DNA from 3 places in the Pantoea sp. X-Soil-OKNW-556 genome. Region 1 is predicted to be linked to each of the others. Evidence: predicted binding sites of a transcription regulator. Region 1 holds the regulator's gene; each other region holds the start of a gene.
What was found. The regulator CRP, encoded in region 1, controls carbon source genes, mostly activating them, when cyclic AMP is high. The targets are predictions, from matches to a motif close to ATGTGANNNNNNTCACAT.

Region 2: a site for CRP is predicted at 3,074-3,091, ahead of focA (formate transporter FocA). Genes of this name have one in related genera too.
Region 3: a site for CRP is predicted at 1,569-1,586, ahead of AC6I8T_RS01980 (nucleoside-specific channel-forming protein Tsx). Genes of this name have one in related genera too.

Annotation. Positions count from the first base shown of each region.
Region 1 covers NZ_AP035990.1:4,095,855-4,100,490, reverse strand. Annotated here, with positions in the region: gene argD (bifunctional acetylornithine/succinyldiaminopimelate transaminase) at 1-455, shown strand, start outside; gene AC6I8T_RS19150 (YccS/YhfK family putative transporter) at 457-2,532, opposite strand; gene crp (cAMP-activated global transcriptional regulator CRP) at 2,591-3,223, opposite strand; gene AC6I8T_RS19140 (OsmC family protein) at 3,526-3,930, shown strand; gene AC6I8T_RS19135 (phosphoribulokinase) at 3,978-4,636, opposite strand, start outside.
Region 2 covers NZ_AP035990.1:1,506,352-1,510,987, reverse strand. Annotated here, with positions in the region: gene serC (3-phosphoserine/phosphohydroxythreonine transaminase) at 1-718, opposite strand, end outside; gene ycaO (30S ribosomal protein S12 methylthiotransferase accessory factor YcaO) at 1,033-2,796, shown strand; gene focA (formate transporter FocA) at 3,149-4,009, shown strand; gene pflB (formate C-acetyltransferase) at 4,083-4,636, shown strand, end outside.
Region 3 covers NZ_AP035990.1:450,225-454,860, forward strand. Annotated here, with positions in the region: gene yjdN (VOC family metalloprotein YjdN) at 1-395, shown strand, start outside; gene AC6I8T_RS01980 (nucleoside-specific channel-forming protein Tsx) at 505-1,371, opposite strand; gene AC6I8T_RS01985 (sensor histidine kinase) at 1,795-3,150, opposite strand; gene AC6I8T_RS01990 (response regulator) at 3,147-3,806, opposite strand; gene AC6I8T_RS01995 (helix-turn-helix domain-containing protein) at 3,970-4,338, shown strand; gene AC6I8T_RS02000 (LysR family transcriptional regulator) at 4,445-4,636, shown strand, end outside.

The DNA.
Region 1 (4,636 bases):
CGCTGGGCGGCGGCTTCCCGGTAAGCGCGATGCTGACCACCAATGAAATCGCCTCGGTGATGGCTCCCGGCGTGCATGGCACCACTTACGGCGGCAACCCGCTGGCCTGTGCGATTGCCGAAACGGCGCTCGACATCATCAACACCCCTGACGTGCTGGACGGTGTTGAATCACGCCGTCAGCAGTTTGTGGAAGCCTTGAAAGCGTTGGATAGCAAATTTGACCTGTTCACGGATATTCGTGGCAAAGGTCTGTTGATCGGTGCGGCATTGAAGCCGCAGCATGCCAGCAAGGCGCGTGACATTCTGCATGCCGCTGCCGCCGAAGGTCTGATGATCCTGACTGCTGGCAATGATGTGATCCGTTTTGTACCGTCACTGGTGATTGAACCGACCGATATCGAAGAGGGTATGGCGCGGTTCGCAGTGGCTATCGAGAAGGTGCTGGCGGCGTAACTCAGTTTTTCACCCGTAGTCCGGTCAGCCAGCGGCCATGATGTGGTCGCTGGCTCCATGCCAGAGAAGAGATGGTGTGCATCACGTTCAGGTGTTGCAGAATGCGCTTCACATGCTGCTCGACAATCGTTACCGCCCCCTCATTGATGTTTTCCGGTGCTTCCAGAATATTGCTGTCGTTACCGGGGCCATCATGCTCCAGCCGCTGCTGACAGCGTTGCAGCGCGATCTCACAGGATTGCAGATACCTTTCCGCCAACTTAGGCGTCAGCATGGTATGTTCGCGTGCCAGGATAGTCATGGCGTTGATGTGTTCGACAATAAACTGACTGTGCGTCACCCAGAGCCGCATATCTTTCAGGTACTGCGAATTGAAGCCCGGCTCGGTCATCGCCTGATTCAGCGAGTTAAACATGGCGTTATGCGCCTGGTTGACCTTGATGCGCTGATACGCCAGTTTCTCCGGTGACTGCTCCGGTCCGAGCAATAATTGCATCGCTTCCTGGTCGGCTTCCAGCGCATCGTGCGCATTCTTACGCAGTAAGCCGCTCTGCCACTGCGGCCACAGCCAAATCATGCCGCCAAAGGCAATCAGACATCCCATTAGCGTATCCATCATGCGTGGCAGCAGGAACTGCGCGCCATTCAGTGACAGCAACTGGAGCGAATACACCGCCGTCACCGTAAAGCCAATCATTGACCAGCCGTAATATTTACGTGTCACCAGATAGCTGGCGAGGGTGATCGCCAGCATAAACAACAGGGTGATGGATTCCGGTACGTCAAAGCGTAACGAGGCGGCAGCAATCAACAGCCCGGCAAAGGTGCCGAGCGCTCGGTGTTGAATTCTTACCCGCGTGGCGCTGTAGCCATTCTGGCTGACGAACATGGTGGTCATCAGAATCCAGTAAGGTTTGGGGATGTTGAAGAACAGCGCCAGCGCGCTACCAAACATCAGCATCACGGCAAAACGTGCAGCGGTGCGTAAGGCGGGGGATTTCAGCGACAGATAGCTGCGCAGCGCCGGAAAAAACGGCAGACGCCGTTGGCGATCGGCCATCAGATCACGGGTATACAGCGGTTTCTGGGTGCGCAGCACGCGCGCAATGCGGCTGAAGTGATACAGGCAGAAATTCCCCACCGGATTGTCCGGGTGCTGGCGGGCAATTTTTTCCAGCGCACCCAGCTGCTTATCCATTTGAAACCGTTCCGGCAGTTGGTGATACAAAATGGCATCGGCCAGCAAGCGCAGACGGGCGGAGATGGTCTTGGCATTCCAGCGAATCACCGCTTCAGCATGGCTCTGCTCCACCAGCTTTTGCACTTCTTCCGGCTGATGCAGGCTGACGGAGATATGTTCCTGCAAATCGAGTGCCACCTGAAAGGCACGCGTCAGGCGTTTATGGCTGTTATCGCGGCTGGCCGACAGCATATGCATTTGCTGGTAGCAGGTGGTGATCAGATCTACCGCTTTTTGCTGGCGTGCCAGCAACGGCGGCAGCGCTTTCTCCGGGTCGGTCAGCTGCGTCAACAGGGTATATTTGGCATCGCAATAATCCGCCAGCTCACGGTACAGCAGGCTCAGCGACTCGCGCATCGGCTGCTCTTTCCACAGCCAAAACCAGAACCAGTTGAACAACCCATACCACAAGGTCCCGCCGATATAGAGCAGCGGAGGCACCCAGATCGGCATACGTCCCACCAGGCTCAGGGTAAAGATGGAGGCAATCAGCGTGGCGGGTAACAAGCGGCCATGCAACGGGCTGATCTCACCCGTCACGCCCACTAATAGTGGCAGCACCAGCAGAATCAGCGGCAGGGGGACGTGATAATCCGTCAGCCACTGGATCAGAAAGCTGCCGGTCGCAAACAGGGAACCGCCAATAATCAGGCGTTTAAAAAAGCGTTTATGGGGCGTATCAAGACCGGCGATGTTGCAACAGGCGGGCACTAAGGAGAACAGCAAGCCTTTTTGCAGGTCGCCAAACAGCCAGCCGAGGGCCACGGGCAGGCACAGCACCAGCGTTTGCCGCAGGGCATAGTTCACTTCGGGATGATAGATGATTCGACGCCACATCAGCTCATCGCAGACAAAAACGGCGTGATGCTGCCATCACGCCGTGGGTGAGAAGAAATTAGCGGGTGCCGTAAACGACGATGGTTTTACCATGTGCGGAGATCAGGTTTTGATCTTCCAGCATTTTCAGAATACGGCCAACTGTCTCGCGTGAGCATCCGACGATCTGACCAATTTCCTGACGGGTGATTTTGATCTGCATCCCGTCCGGGTGGGTCATGGCATCGGGCTGTTTGGCCAGATTGAGCAGCGTCTGCGCAATGCGACCGGTCACATCAAGGAAGGCAAGGTTGCCCACTTTTTCTGATGTCACCTGTAGGCGACGCGCCATCTGCGCCGAAAGACGCATTAAAATATCCGGGTTTACCTGAATCAGCTGACGGAATTTTTTGTAGGAAATTTCAGCCACTTCGCAGGCAGTTTTGGCTCGTACCCAGGCACTACGTTCCTGACCTTCTTCAAACAGGCCAAGCTCGCCGATGAAATCCCCCTGATTGAGGTAGGAGAGAATCATCTCTTTGCCTTCTTCATCCTTGATCAGCACCGCAACGGCACCTTTCACGATGTAGTAGAGCGTTTCCGCTTTCTCACCCTGATGAATCAGGGTGCTTTTGGATGGATATTTGTGAATATGGCAATGGGACAGGAACCATTCGAGTGTAGGGTCTGTTTGCGGTTTGCCGAGAACCATTCGCTATTATCCTCTGTTGTAATCGTGCCCAAAACACAGGGGGCAGTTTTCCCTGTCAGGCGGTGAAATCGTAGAGCGCTTCCTGTTAAGGAAAATTATTCGGGTGGACTCTTAAGCCAGGCTTCTGATTCTTCCCGCCTTCGTCTATTGCGACGAAAATATTTTCAGCTCTGTTTGTAGCACAGCTTTTGCTAGCTGTCTTCTGTTGTCTCGCTTCAGCAAAAGGGCGATTAGTCTGGATTGCTGTTTCTCAGGTGAAAGCGTACTCTGGCGGCAAATCAGCCTATTCAGGAGAAAGAATAATGCAGGCACGGGTTAAATGGGTGGAAGGGCTTACCTTTCTCGGAGAATCCTCATCAGGTCACCAGATATTAATGGATGGCAATTCGGGCGACAAAGCACCGAGCCCGATGGAGATGGTGCTGATGGCGGCAGGCGGTTGCAGCGCGATTGACGTCGTGTCGATCCTGCAAAAAGGGCGCAATGATGTGAAGGATTGTGAGGTCAAACTGACCTCGGAACGTCGTGAAGAAGCGCCACGCATTTTCACACATATCAACCTGCATTTTATTGTTACCGGCAAAGCGCTGGGCGATAAAGCAGTGGCGCGGGCGGTTGATCTGTCGGCTGAAAAATATTGCTCGGTAGCGATTATGCTGGGCAAAGGGGTAGAAATCACCCACAGCTACGAGGTTATTGAACTCTAGCCCGGTCGTAACGGCGCGATAAATCGCGCCGTTACGGTTATGTTTGATTATTCGATGCGTTTGCCTTCAATCAGTCGCTGCACCAGCGGCGTCATAATCAGCTCCATCGCCAGACCCATTTTGCCGCCGGGCACCACCAGGGTGTTCATATGCGAGATAAAGGAATCCTGAATCATCGCCAGCAGATAGGGGAAGGCAATACCTTCCAGACCACGGAAATGGATCACCACAAAGCTTTCATCAAGTGATGGAATTTCACGCGCAGCAAACGGGTTAGACGTATCGACGGTGGGTACGCGCTGGAAGTTGATATGGGTGCGTGAGAACTGCGGGGTGATGAAGTTGATGTAATCTTCCATCGAACGCACCACCGAATCCATCACCGCTTCGCGTGAATGGCCGCGCTCGCTGGTGTCGCGAATCAGCTTTTGAATCCACTCAAGGTTGACGATCGGTACCACACCTACCAATAAGTCGACGTGTTCAGCCACGTTGTGCTGCTGCGTCACCACCCCGCCGTGCAAGCCTTCATAAAACAACACATCGGTGTTTTCCGGCAGCGGCTGCCATGGGGTGAAGGTACCCGGCACCTGATTCCACGGCACGGCCTCGTCATAGGTATGCAGATATTTGCGCGACTGACCAAGACCGGTTTTACCGTATTGCTTAAAGGTTTGCTCCAGCAGGCCAAAATCGTTGGCCTCCG
Region 2 (4,636 bases), 2.6 Mb from region 1:
GGGTGTTGAACATGGAATCGTTCTCCGCCAGCACCTTGTAATCGAGAATGGACGGCACATAGCTGTGTGCTTTGCCCAGCAAATCTTCACGTACGATAACCAGCGTCAGGCCTGCCGGACCGATATTTTTCTGCGCACCCGCATAGATCACACCATAACGGCTGACATCAATCGGGCGTGACAGGATGGTTGATGAATAGTCGGCCACCACCACTTTGTCGCCAAAGTCTGGCTGTTCATCAATCGCGATACCATCGATAGTTTCATTTGGGCAAAAATGCACATAGGCCGCATCATTGCTCAGTTGCCATTCGCGCATCGGCAGAATCGCACGCTTACCATCACGGGTGGTTTTTACATCAATGGTATTTGGCGAGCAGTATTTTTCCGCTTCTTTGATTGCACTGTGCGCCCAATAGCCGCCATCAATGTAGTCAGCAGATTTAGCAGCACCCAGCAGGTTACCAGGGATAGCCGCAAACTGCGCACGCGCACCGCCATGACAGAATAAAACTTTGTAGTTGGCGGGGATTTTCAGCAGATCGCGAAAGTCTTTCTCAGCCTCTTCCGCCACCTGAATAAATTCTTTACTACGGTGACTGATTTCCATCACCGAGGTGCCTAACCCGTGCCAGTTTGTCAATTCTTGTTCTGCACGACGGAGCACTTCAACCGGCAGCATCGCTGGACCGGAGCTAAAATTATAAACCTGCGTCATTTCCCCTCACCACTGTCATATCGAACGGTTATGAATACCCTACCGGTTTTATCATTGCCTCTGGATGGCTGCAATCATTTATCCAACCGCGATCACATTTCCAGAGCCAGCTCCACCGCAGCTTATGTCATAAATGTAATCGACAATGGAATTTTGTGAGGTTTATCTGCGAAGTAAAATCAGAATGCCGCCAGGCGGATAAAAACCCGTAACATAAGCGAGAGAGAAACTTCGCCAACCGAATAGCGAATTGCGTGCAAAACCCGTATTATTGCGCGCTTTACGCCCACCCCATTGACTTAGAGAGCGCCATCATGACGCAAACTTTTATTCCAGGTAAAGACGCTGCACTGGAAGACTCCATTTCACGTTTCCAGCAAAAATTGCAGGATTTGGGTTTTAACATTGAAGAAGCCTCCTGGCTGAACCCTGTCCCTCATGTGTGGTCAGTCCATATTCGCGATCGTGACTGCCCGCTGTGCTTTACCAACGGTAAAGGTGCCAGCAAAAAGGCCGCGCTGGCTTCTGCGCTGGGCGAATACTTTGAGCGCCTCTCAACCAACTACTTCTTTGCTGACTTCTGGCTGGGTGAGTCCATCGCTAACGGCGAGTTTGTCCACTATCCCAACGAGAAGTGGTTCCCCTTACCTGAAGATGGCAGCCTGCCAGCAGGGATCCTCGATACTCGCCTGCGTAAATTCTATGATCCTGAAGATAGCCTGAGCGCGAGTGACCTGATCGACCTGCAATCCGGCAATGCTGAGCGTGGCATTTGCGGCCTGCCCTTTACACGTCAGTCAGACCAGCAGACCGTCTATATTCCGATGAATATTATCGGCAACCTGTATGTGTCCAACGGAATGTCAGCAGGTAACACCGCTAACGAAGCGCGTGTACAGGGACTGTCCGAGGTGTTCGAGCGCCATATTAAAAACCGCATCATTGCTGAATCCATCAGCCTGCCAGAAATTCCTGAAGCCGTTATGCAGCGCTATCCTGGCGTGGTTGAGGCCATCGCACGTCTGGAAGCTGAAGGCTTCCCGATTTTTGCCTATGACGCCTCCCTCGGCGGTAAATACCCGGTGATCTGTGTGGTGCTGTTCAACCCAGCGAACGGCACCTGTTTCGCTTCATTTGGTGCACATCCTGATTTTGGTGTGGCGCTGGAGCGTACCGTTACCGAGCTGCTGCAAGGTCGTGGCCTGAAAGATCTCGACGTGTTCACGCCGCCAACCTTCGATGATGAAGAAGTTGCCGAGCATGCCAACCTGGAAACCCACTTTATTGATTCAAGCGGTCTGATTTCCTGGGATATGTTCAAAGACGATGCCGACTATCCGTTTGTTGACTGGAGCTTTGCTGGCAGCACACACGAAGAGTTTGACACGCTGATGGCTATCTTCCGCGCTGAAGATAAAGAAGTGTACATCGCCGATTACGAGCATTTGAGCGTGTATGCCTGCCGCATCATTGTACCGGGCATGTCTGATATTTACCCGGCGGAAGACTTGCTGCTGGCAAACAACAACATGGGCGCACCGCTGCGTGAAACCCTGCTGGCCCTGCCGGCGAGCCAATGGGAGCCGGAAGCCTATCTGGATCTGATCACCCAACTGGATGAAGAAGGTCACGATGACTTCACCCGTGTTCGCGAATTGCTGGGTCTGGCATCGGGCAAAGACAATGGCTGGTTTACGCTGCGTATTGGCGAGCTGAAAGCCATGCTGGCACTGGCTGGTGGTGACCTCGATCAGGCACTGATCTGGACTGAATGGACGATGGAATTTAACCAGTCAATCTTCAGTGCTGAGCGTGCTAACTACTACCGTTGCCTGCAAACCCTGCTGCTGCTGGCTATGGAAGAGGAACGCGATCCGGTTCAATACCACCGCGCGTTTATCCGTATGTACGGTGAAGCAGCCGTTGACGCGGCATCAGCCGCTATCAGCGGTGAAGCGCCGTTCTACGGCCTGCAAGCCGTGGATTTAGATTTGAAAGCCTTCCCGGCTCATCAGTCGTTGCTGGCAGCTTATGAAAAGTTACAGGCGGCCAAACGTCGTTATTGGTTAGCGAAATAAATAGCCTTATTTTGCTGTAAAAGGTCAGATAATGCCCAAAAAGGCGCTGAATAACTTCAGCGCCTTTTTTTATTCTCAGAGGCTTTACCTTTCTCAGGAAAATTTCAGATAACATTTTAGACTCAAGCAATAATATTCGTTAACAATTCAACTTTTCCATCGTTGCGTTTCTCAACAATATTTGCAAATATTAAAAAATATTTATTTGATAATATTCAATTAGTTAATTCGGTTTCGCTTATCCAAAAGCCCCTGACACCCCCACCCCACCGGCCAAATATGATCCATATCAAATCCTGTCCTATACTCCTTTGTTAGTATTAATCCCAGATAATTCCTGGAGAGCGTTAGTGTGAAAACTGACAACCCGTTTAATTCATTATTACCGGCGGCAATGGCAAAGGTTGCTGAAGATGCCGGGGTTTATAAAGCCACTAAACACCCCTTAACCACCTTCTTTCTTGCCATAACCGCTGGCGTATTCATTTCTATCGCTTTTGTGTTCTATATCACCGCCACCACCGGTAGCGGCGCGATGCCTTACGGCATGGCAAAACTGATTGGCGGCATCTGCTTCTCTCTGGGATTAATGCTGGTGGTGGTGTGCGGTGCTGACCTTTTCACCTCCACCGTGCTGATTGTGGTGGCTAAAGCCAGCGGTCGCATCACCTGGGCACAGCTGGGGCGTAACTGGTTAAATGTTTATATCGGTAACCTGATTGGCGCACTGTTTTTTGTCGCGCTAATTTGGCTCTCTGGCGAACATATGGTTGCAAACGGCGCGTGGGGCTTAAACGTTCTGCAAACTGCTGACCATAAAATGCATCATAGCTTTATTGAAGCCGTTAGCCTTGGCACCCTTGCCAACCTGATGGTTTGCCTGGCGGTATGGATGAGTTACTCCGGCCGCAGCCTTCTCGACAAAATGGTGGCGATGATTCTGCCTGTCGCTATGTTTGTTGCCAGCGGCTTTGAGCACAGTATCGCTAACATGTTTTTGATTCCGATGGCGATCATGATTCGCGACTTCGCCAGCCCGGAGTTCTGGCAAATGGCCGGAGCCAGTGCCTCACAATTCCAGGCGCTCAGTGTCGGTAACTTTATTGTCGACAACCTTATTCCTGTCACCATCGGCAACATCATTGGTGGTGGCCTGTTAGTCGGATTGACCTACTGGGTTATCTACCTGCGCGGTGATGACCCGGTACATTAATTAAGTATTGAGTACGGGCACGCCTGATCGCGTGCCAAACGTGAAAGTTTCCCTAAATAAAGGCAGGTATATCATGACCGAACTGAATGAAAAATTGGCGGCAGCCTGGGAAGGATTTAACGCGGGCGAATGGCAGAACGGTGTCAACGTACGCGATTTCATCCAGAAAAATTACACCCCTTATGAAGGCGACGAGTCATTCCTCGCGGGTGCAACCCCGGCAACCACTAAATTGTGGGATAACGTGCTGGAAGGCATCAAGATTGAAAACCGTACTCACGCTCCGGTTGACTTCGATACCGACCTTGCTTCTACCATCACTTCACACGATGCCGGTTACATCAACAAGTCACTGGAAAAAATCGTTGGTCTGCAAACTGAAGCCCCGTTGAAACGCGCCATCATCCCGTTTGGCGGTATCAAAATGGTGGAAGGCTCCTGTAAGGTTTATGGCCGTGAGCTGGATGCCTCACTGAAAAAAGTTTTCACTGATTACCGTAAAACCCATAACCAGGGCGTGTTTGATGTCTATACCCCTGACATCCTGCGTTGCCGTAAATCCGGTGTACTGACCGGTCTGCCAGATGCTTATGGTCGTGGTCGTATCATTGGTGACTATCGTCGCGT
Region 3 (4,636 bases), 3.6 Mb from region 1:
GCCGCTGCGAAGAGGCCATCGCATTCTACCTTGAGGCGACTGACGGCGAGTTGCTGTTTAAAATGACCTTTGGCGATATGCCGGAGACGGAATCCACAGAAGGTTGTCCTTCCGGGATGACCTTTCCGCCGGAACATATCATGCACGCGCACCTGCGCATCGGGCAGGGCGAAATTATGTTGAGTGATGGGAATCGTGAGGCGCATTACAACGGCTTTGCAGTGAGTCTCTCCACGCCAGATGAAGTGCAGGGCAAGCGTTGGTTTGATGCGTTGTCTGCCGGCGGGCAGGTGACAAAAAGCTGGGAGCCGACGTTCTGGGCGAATGGTTTTGGCATGTTCACCGATAAGTTCGGTGTGCCGTGGATGGTGAATGCTTACAAACCAAGAATTTAGTCACCGATGTTACCCCGTAGCGGCGCGATTTATCGCGCAATTCGGCGCTGTGCCGGAAAACATTGCGCGATAAATCGTGCCGCTACGGATGAAGGTGGCGTTAGCTAAGTTAGAAGTTATAACCCACAACCAGGTAGTAACCCCAGCCGGTTGATTTCACTTCAAACGGACCATTGCCGAAGTTCAGCTCCTGGCCATCAGCCCACTGTCCACCGTTGTGGAAATAACGCGCCACGGTAGAAACATGCCAGTGGTCGTAGTTCAGCGACAGAATGTGGCTGGATGCAATCGAGTTGCTGGTACGTGATGGACCGGTTTCGTCACGCAGATCGGAACCCCAGTCGAAGTTGGTGAAGCCGATATAGCTCAGCTTACCGCCCCACAGGTCGGTAATCGGCACAAAGTATTTCACCTTGAAGCGATAGCCATCCCAGCTGTTTTCGTTGGCGGCACCGTAGTTCTGCCACTGGTATTTCGCGTACACGTTCAGCGACAGGCCCACATCGGAATGGGTGTCGATATCGGTGCCCAGACCCATATACCAGGTGTTCTGGCGCTGCGACGCGTTGCGGCCCATGTCGTAGATGTAGTTGTTGGCGAAGTACCACTCTTTAAACGGACCAAACGCCAGGCTGGTACCGGTCAGCTTATCGATGGAGAAACGCGGCTCAATTTCCATGAACAGCGGCGAACCGTGGTCGAAAATACCGTTAGCGTTGCTGTTGCCCACACCGAAGAAGTTGGTCAGGTCGGCGTAGCCGTAGAAATCAAACCAGTCCTTTTTGGCAAAGGCTTCGTATTCCAGATACACGTCGTTATTAAACTGTGGTCCGAAACGGGTGTGATAACTGCCCACCACGTTGACGCTCTGATGCCACCAGTCGGAAAGGTATTGCGGGTTGCTGTCTGCTGCTTGGGTCGCGCCGGTCCAGCTGCTGGCCAGTAAGGCCCCTGCTATCAATGCTTTATATTTCATTATCGTTAACCACATGCTCGTGATCGTCGCAAAAATGCGCGATCGGTGTCAGTCGATCCCAGGGGTGGGCGGTGAATTGTTTTAAGCCGGTCTGAGCTGCCGGTTTTTAAAGCTCGCGTAGGGTGCCTGTATCAGTCCGATAGAAAATAGATTTTGATCACGTTTGTCAAAAAGTGTTGCAATTCCATTCACCAAAAATGAGAGTTATGTCACATAAATGTCATGGATCGAACGGAACCCCGCAACCGTTTACGTTGTCGCGACGCGTTGCAAAATGCTTATGGGGGAATCGGATGTAGCGGAGCGATTTATCGCGCATCTTTTTGCGTGGAGGGGCACAGCACAAAAAAACAGCGCGATAAATCGCGCCGCTACGGATGAGGAGCAGGAATAAACAGCGCCGTTACGGATGAGAGACAGCTATTAAGGGAGGGTAACTCGCACCTGCAAACCGCAAATCTGACCCTGCGGATTGAGGCAGTTCGACAGTGCCACCTGCATACGGTGTTTTTGCGCCACGCTGCGAACAATCGACAGCCCAAGGCCGCTACCCTGGGCCTGCACATCAGGCGAGCGAGTGAAGCGGTCAAACGCGCGTTCGATAAAGCCTTCCGGCATACCCGGCCCGTTATCAACAATATCCACCACGGTGTGATTGCCGACGCGATGCAGCAGCACATCCACCAGGCTGCCTTCGGGGGTGTGCAGCATGGCATTACCGATCAGGTTGTCAAACAGGCTGCGTAAATCGGAACGACTGGCCTGGATGCGGTAGTGGGCAGTGCCGTTAAAACCGATATCAATCCCGCGCTTATCGGCCACCACCATCAGCTGCTCGATACTCTCCTTCAGCAGGTCTTCCAGCTCAATATTTTCTACCGTGGCGACCACCGACTGATCTTCCTGGCGCGAGATGTTCAGCAGCTGTGTCACCAGATGGCGGGTACGGGTCACGCCCGCTTCCAGTTGATCAAACTGACGGCTGGCCTCGCCCGGTTGAATATGCTGGCGTAGGTTCTCCAGCTGCAACGTCACGGCGGTGACCGGCGTGCGCAGTTCGTGGGCGGCATCTTCGAGGAACTGGCGCTGTGACGACCAGGCAGCACGCAGTTTATCCAGCAGCGAGTTATAGGCGGCAACCAGCGGCAGGATTTCGTCCGGTAAGCCATCCGGGGGGACGCTGTCGGGATGCAACATCTCCTGGGCGGCAATCTGGCGCGAGGCCACGCGTAAGTCGCGCGTAATGGCGCGCACCACCAGCCAGATCACCAGCAGCGAGAGCGGCATCATTAAAATCAACGGAATAATGGCTGACAGTGCGCGCTTCACCATCACGCTTTTCATATAGCCGATGTTGTAGAGCACCTGAATGGCAGCGATTTCACTGCCGGGTTCGCCGGGGCGATTGAAGACACGCCAGTCGCAGTCTTCACAATCTCCGATCTTAACGTCACTCCAGCCTTTTTTATTTTGCAATGGCGCATTCAACTCCGGCCAGGAACTGGCGCGCAGCTGCTGATTGTCATCCCACAATTGCACCACATAGGCGCTTTTGAGTTTATCGGCGTTGAGCATCAGCGGCATCAGGGCAGGAATGCGTTTGCTGCTGGCCCAGGCATCGGCGATTTTTGCCAGCTGATCGTCCTTCATAGTGCCGATCATGTCGCCGTAGCAGCTGTAAAAATAGGAGGTGACACCACCGATCATCGCCAGATGCATCAGCAACAGGGTAGTCAGCAATTTATTACGCAGGGAACGCATAAACGTGAAGGGTTTCATATTGCAGGGACTCGCCACCCCAGGCCGCGCACGTTGCGAATCACTTCGTTATCCAGCTTGCGGCGCATGCCATGAATTAAGACATCAACCGCATTGCTGGTGACTTCTTCGCCCCAGCCGTAGATGCGGTTTTCCAGTTGTTCGCGTGAAAGAATGGCGCCCGGACGCTCCAGCAGCGCATAAAGCAGGGCGTATTCACGCGCGGTAAGTTGCTCACGCTGCCCTTTATACAGCACTTCACGCGTCATCATATCGAGCTGCACGTCGCCGCTGCCTAACAGGGAATCCGCCGCACCGTGACGACGTCGGGTAATCGCTCGCATTCGCGCCAGGACCTCTTGTAAATCAAAGGGTTTTAGCAGGTAATCATCGGCACCGCTGTCGAGTCCCTGAACACGCTGGGCCACGGTATCACGCGCGGTCAGCACCAGCACCGGCGTCATATCGCCACGGGTACGGGCGCGGCGTAGGACATGGATGCCATCTTCCCGCGGTAAGCCCAGGTCGAGTAACACGCAGCTGTAGCCGCCTTCAGTCCAGGCATTGGTGGCAAACACGCCATCCCGTACCCAGTCCACCGACCAGCCAGCGGCCTCCAGCGCCTGCTGCAAGTTCGCGCCAATCATTTCATCATCTTCAACCAGCAGCACACGCATGATGCCCTCCCAAATGTATGAACAAAGTGTAGCGCTGGAAAATTAGCGCAGAATTACACCCGTTTTCCCCTTGCTAATTCTGCGCTAATTTTCCGCTAATTAAGGGATAAATTTAACGCGCTAAAGTGGCTTCACTGGACATCACGTCGTATCAGGAGGAGCCATGAATCAGAGTCAATTTATCCGCAGTTTGCTGGACTGGATAGAAGACAACTTAGGACACGATTTGCATCTGGATGAAGTCGCACGCCGTTCCGGGTATTCCCGCTGGCATCTGCAACGTCTGTTTCGTCAGCACACCGGATTTTCACTGGCTGAGTACATTCGCCAGCGTCGGTTGACCGAATCGGCGTTGACGTTACTGAACAGTGATGAGGCGATCCTGCAAGTGGCGATGAGCTACGGCTTCGACACGCAGCAGGCTTACACCCGCACCTTTAAAAACTACTTCCGCGTCACACCGGGTCAGCTGCGTCGTCAGCGCCGTGTCGAACCGGATCGTCTGTTATTTCCGCTGGCGGTGGCCAGTTGAGTCGCCAACCTGATTTCCCGTTGCCATGTGGGCGCGGGAAATCAGGTGCTATTCCGCACTAATCCTTTTAAGCTGCTGTTCTCCCTTACTCTGCCGGTTATGGACAATGGACAACAGCGACAATCTCACCGCCATGATGCTGTTTGCGCGCGTGGTTGAACGGCAAAGTTTTAGCGAAGCAGCCCGCACCCTCGGCGTATCAAAATCCTATGTCAGCCGTGAAATTGCCCGGCTGGAAGTACGCCTCGGCATCAAATTATTGCAGCGCACCACGCGTAAAGTGGCATTGACGGAACTT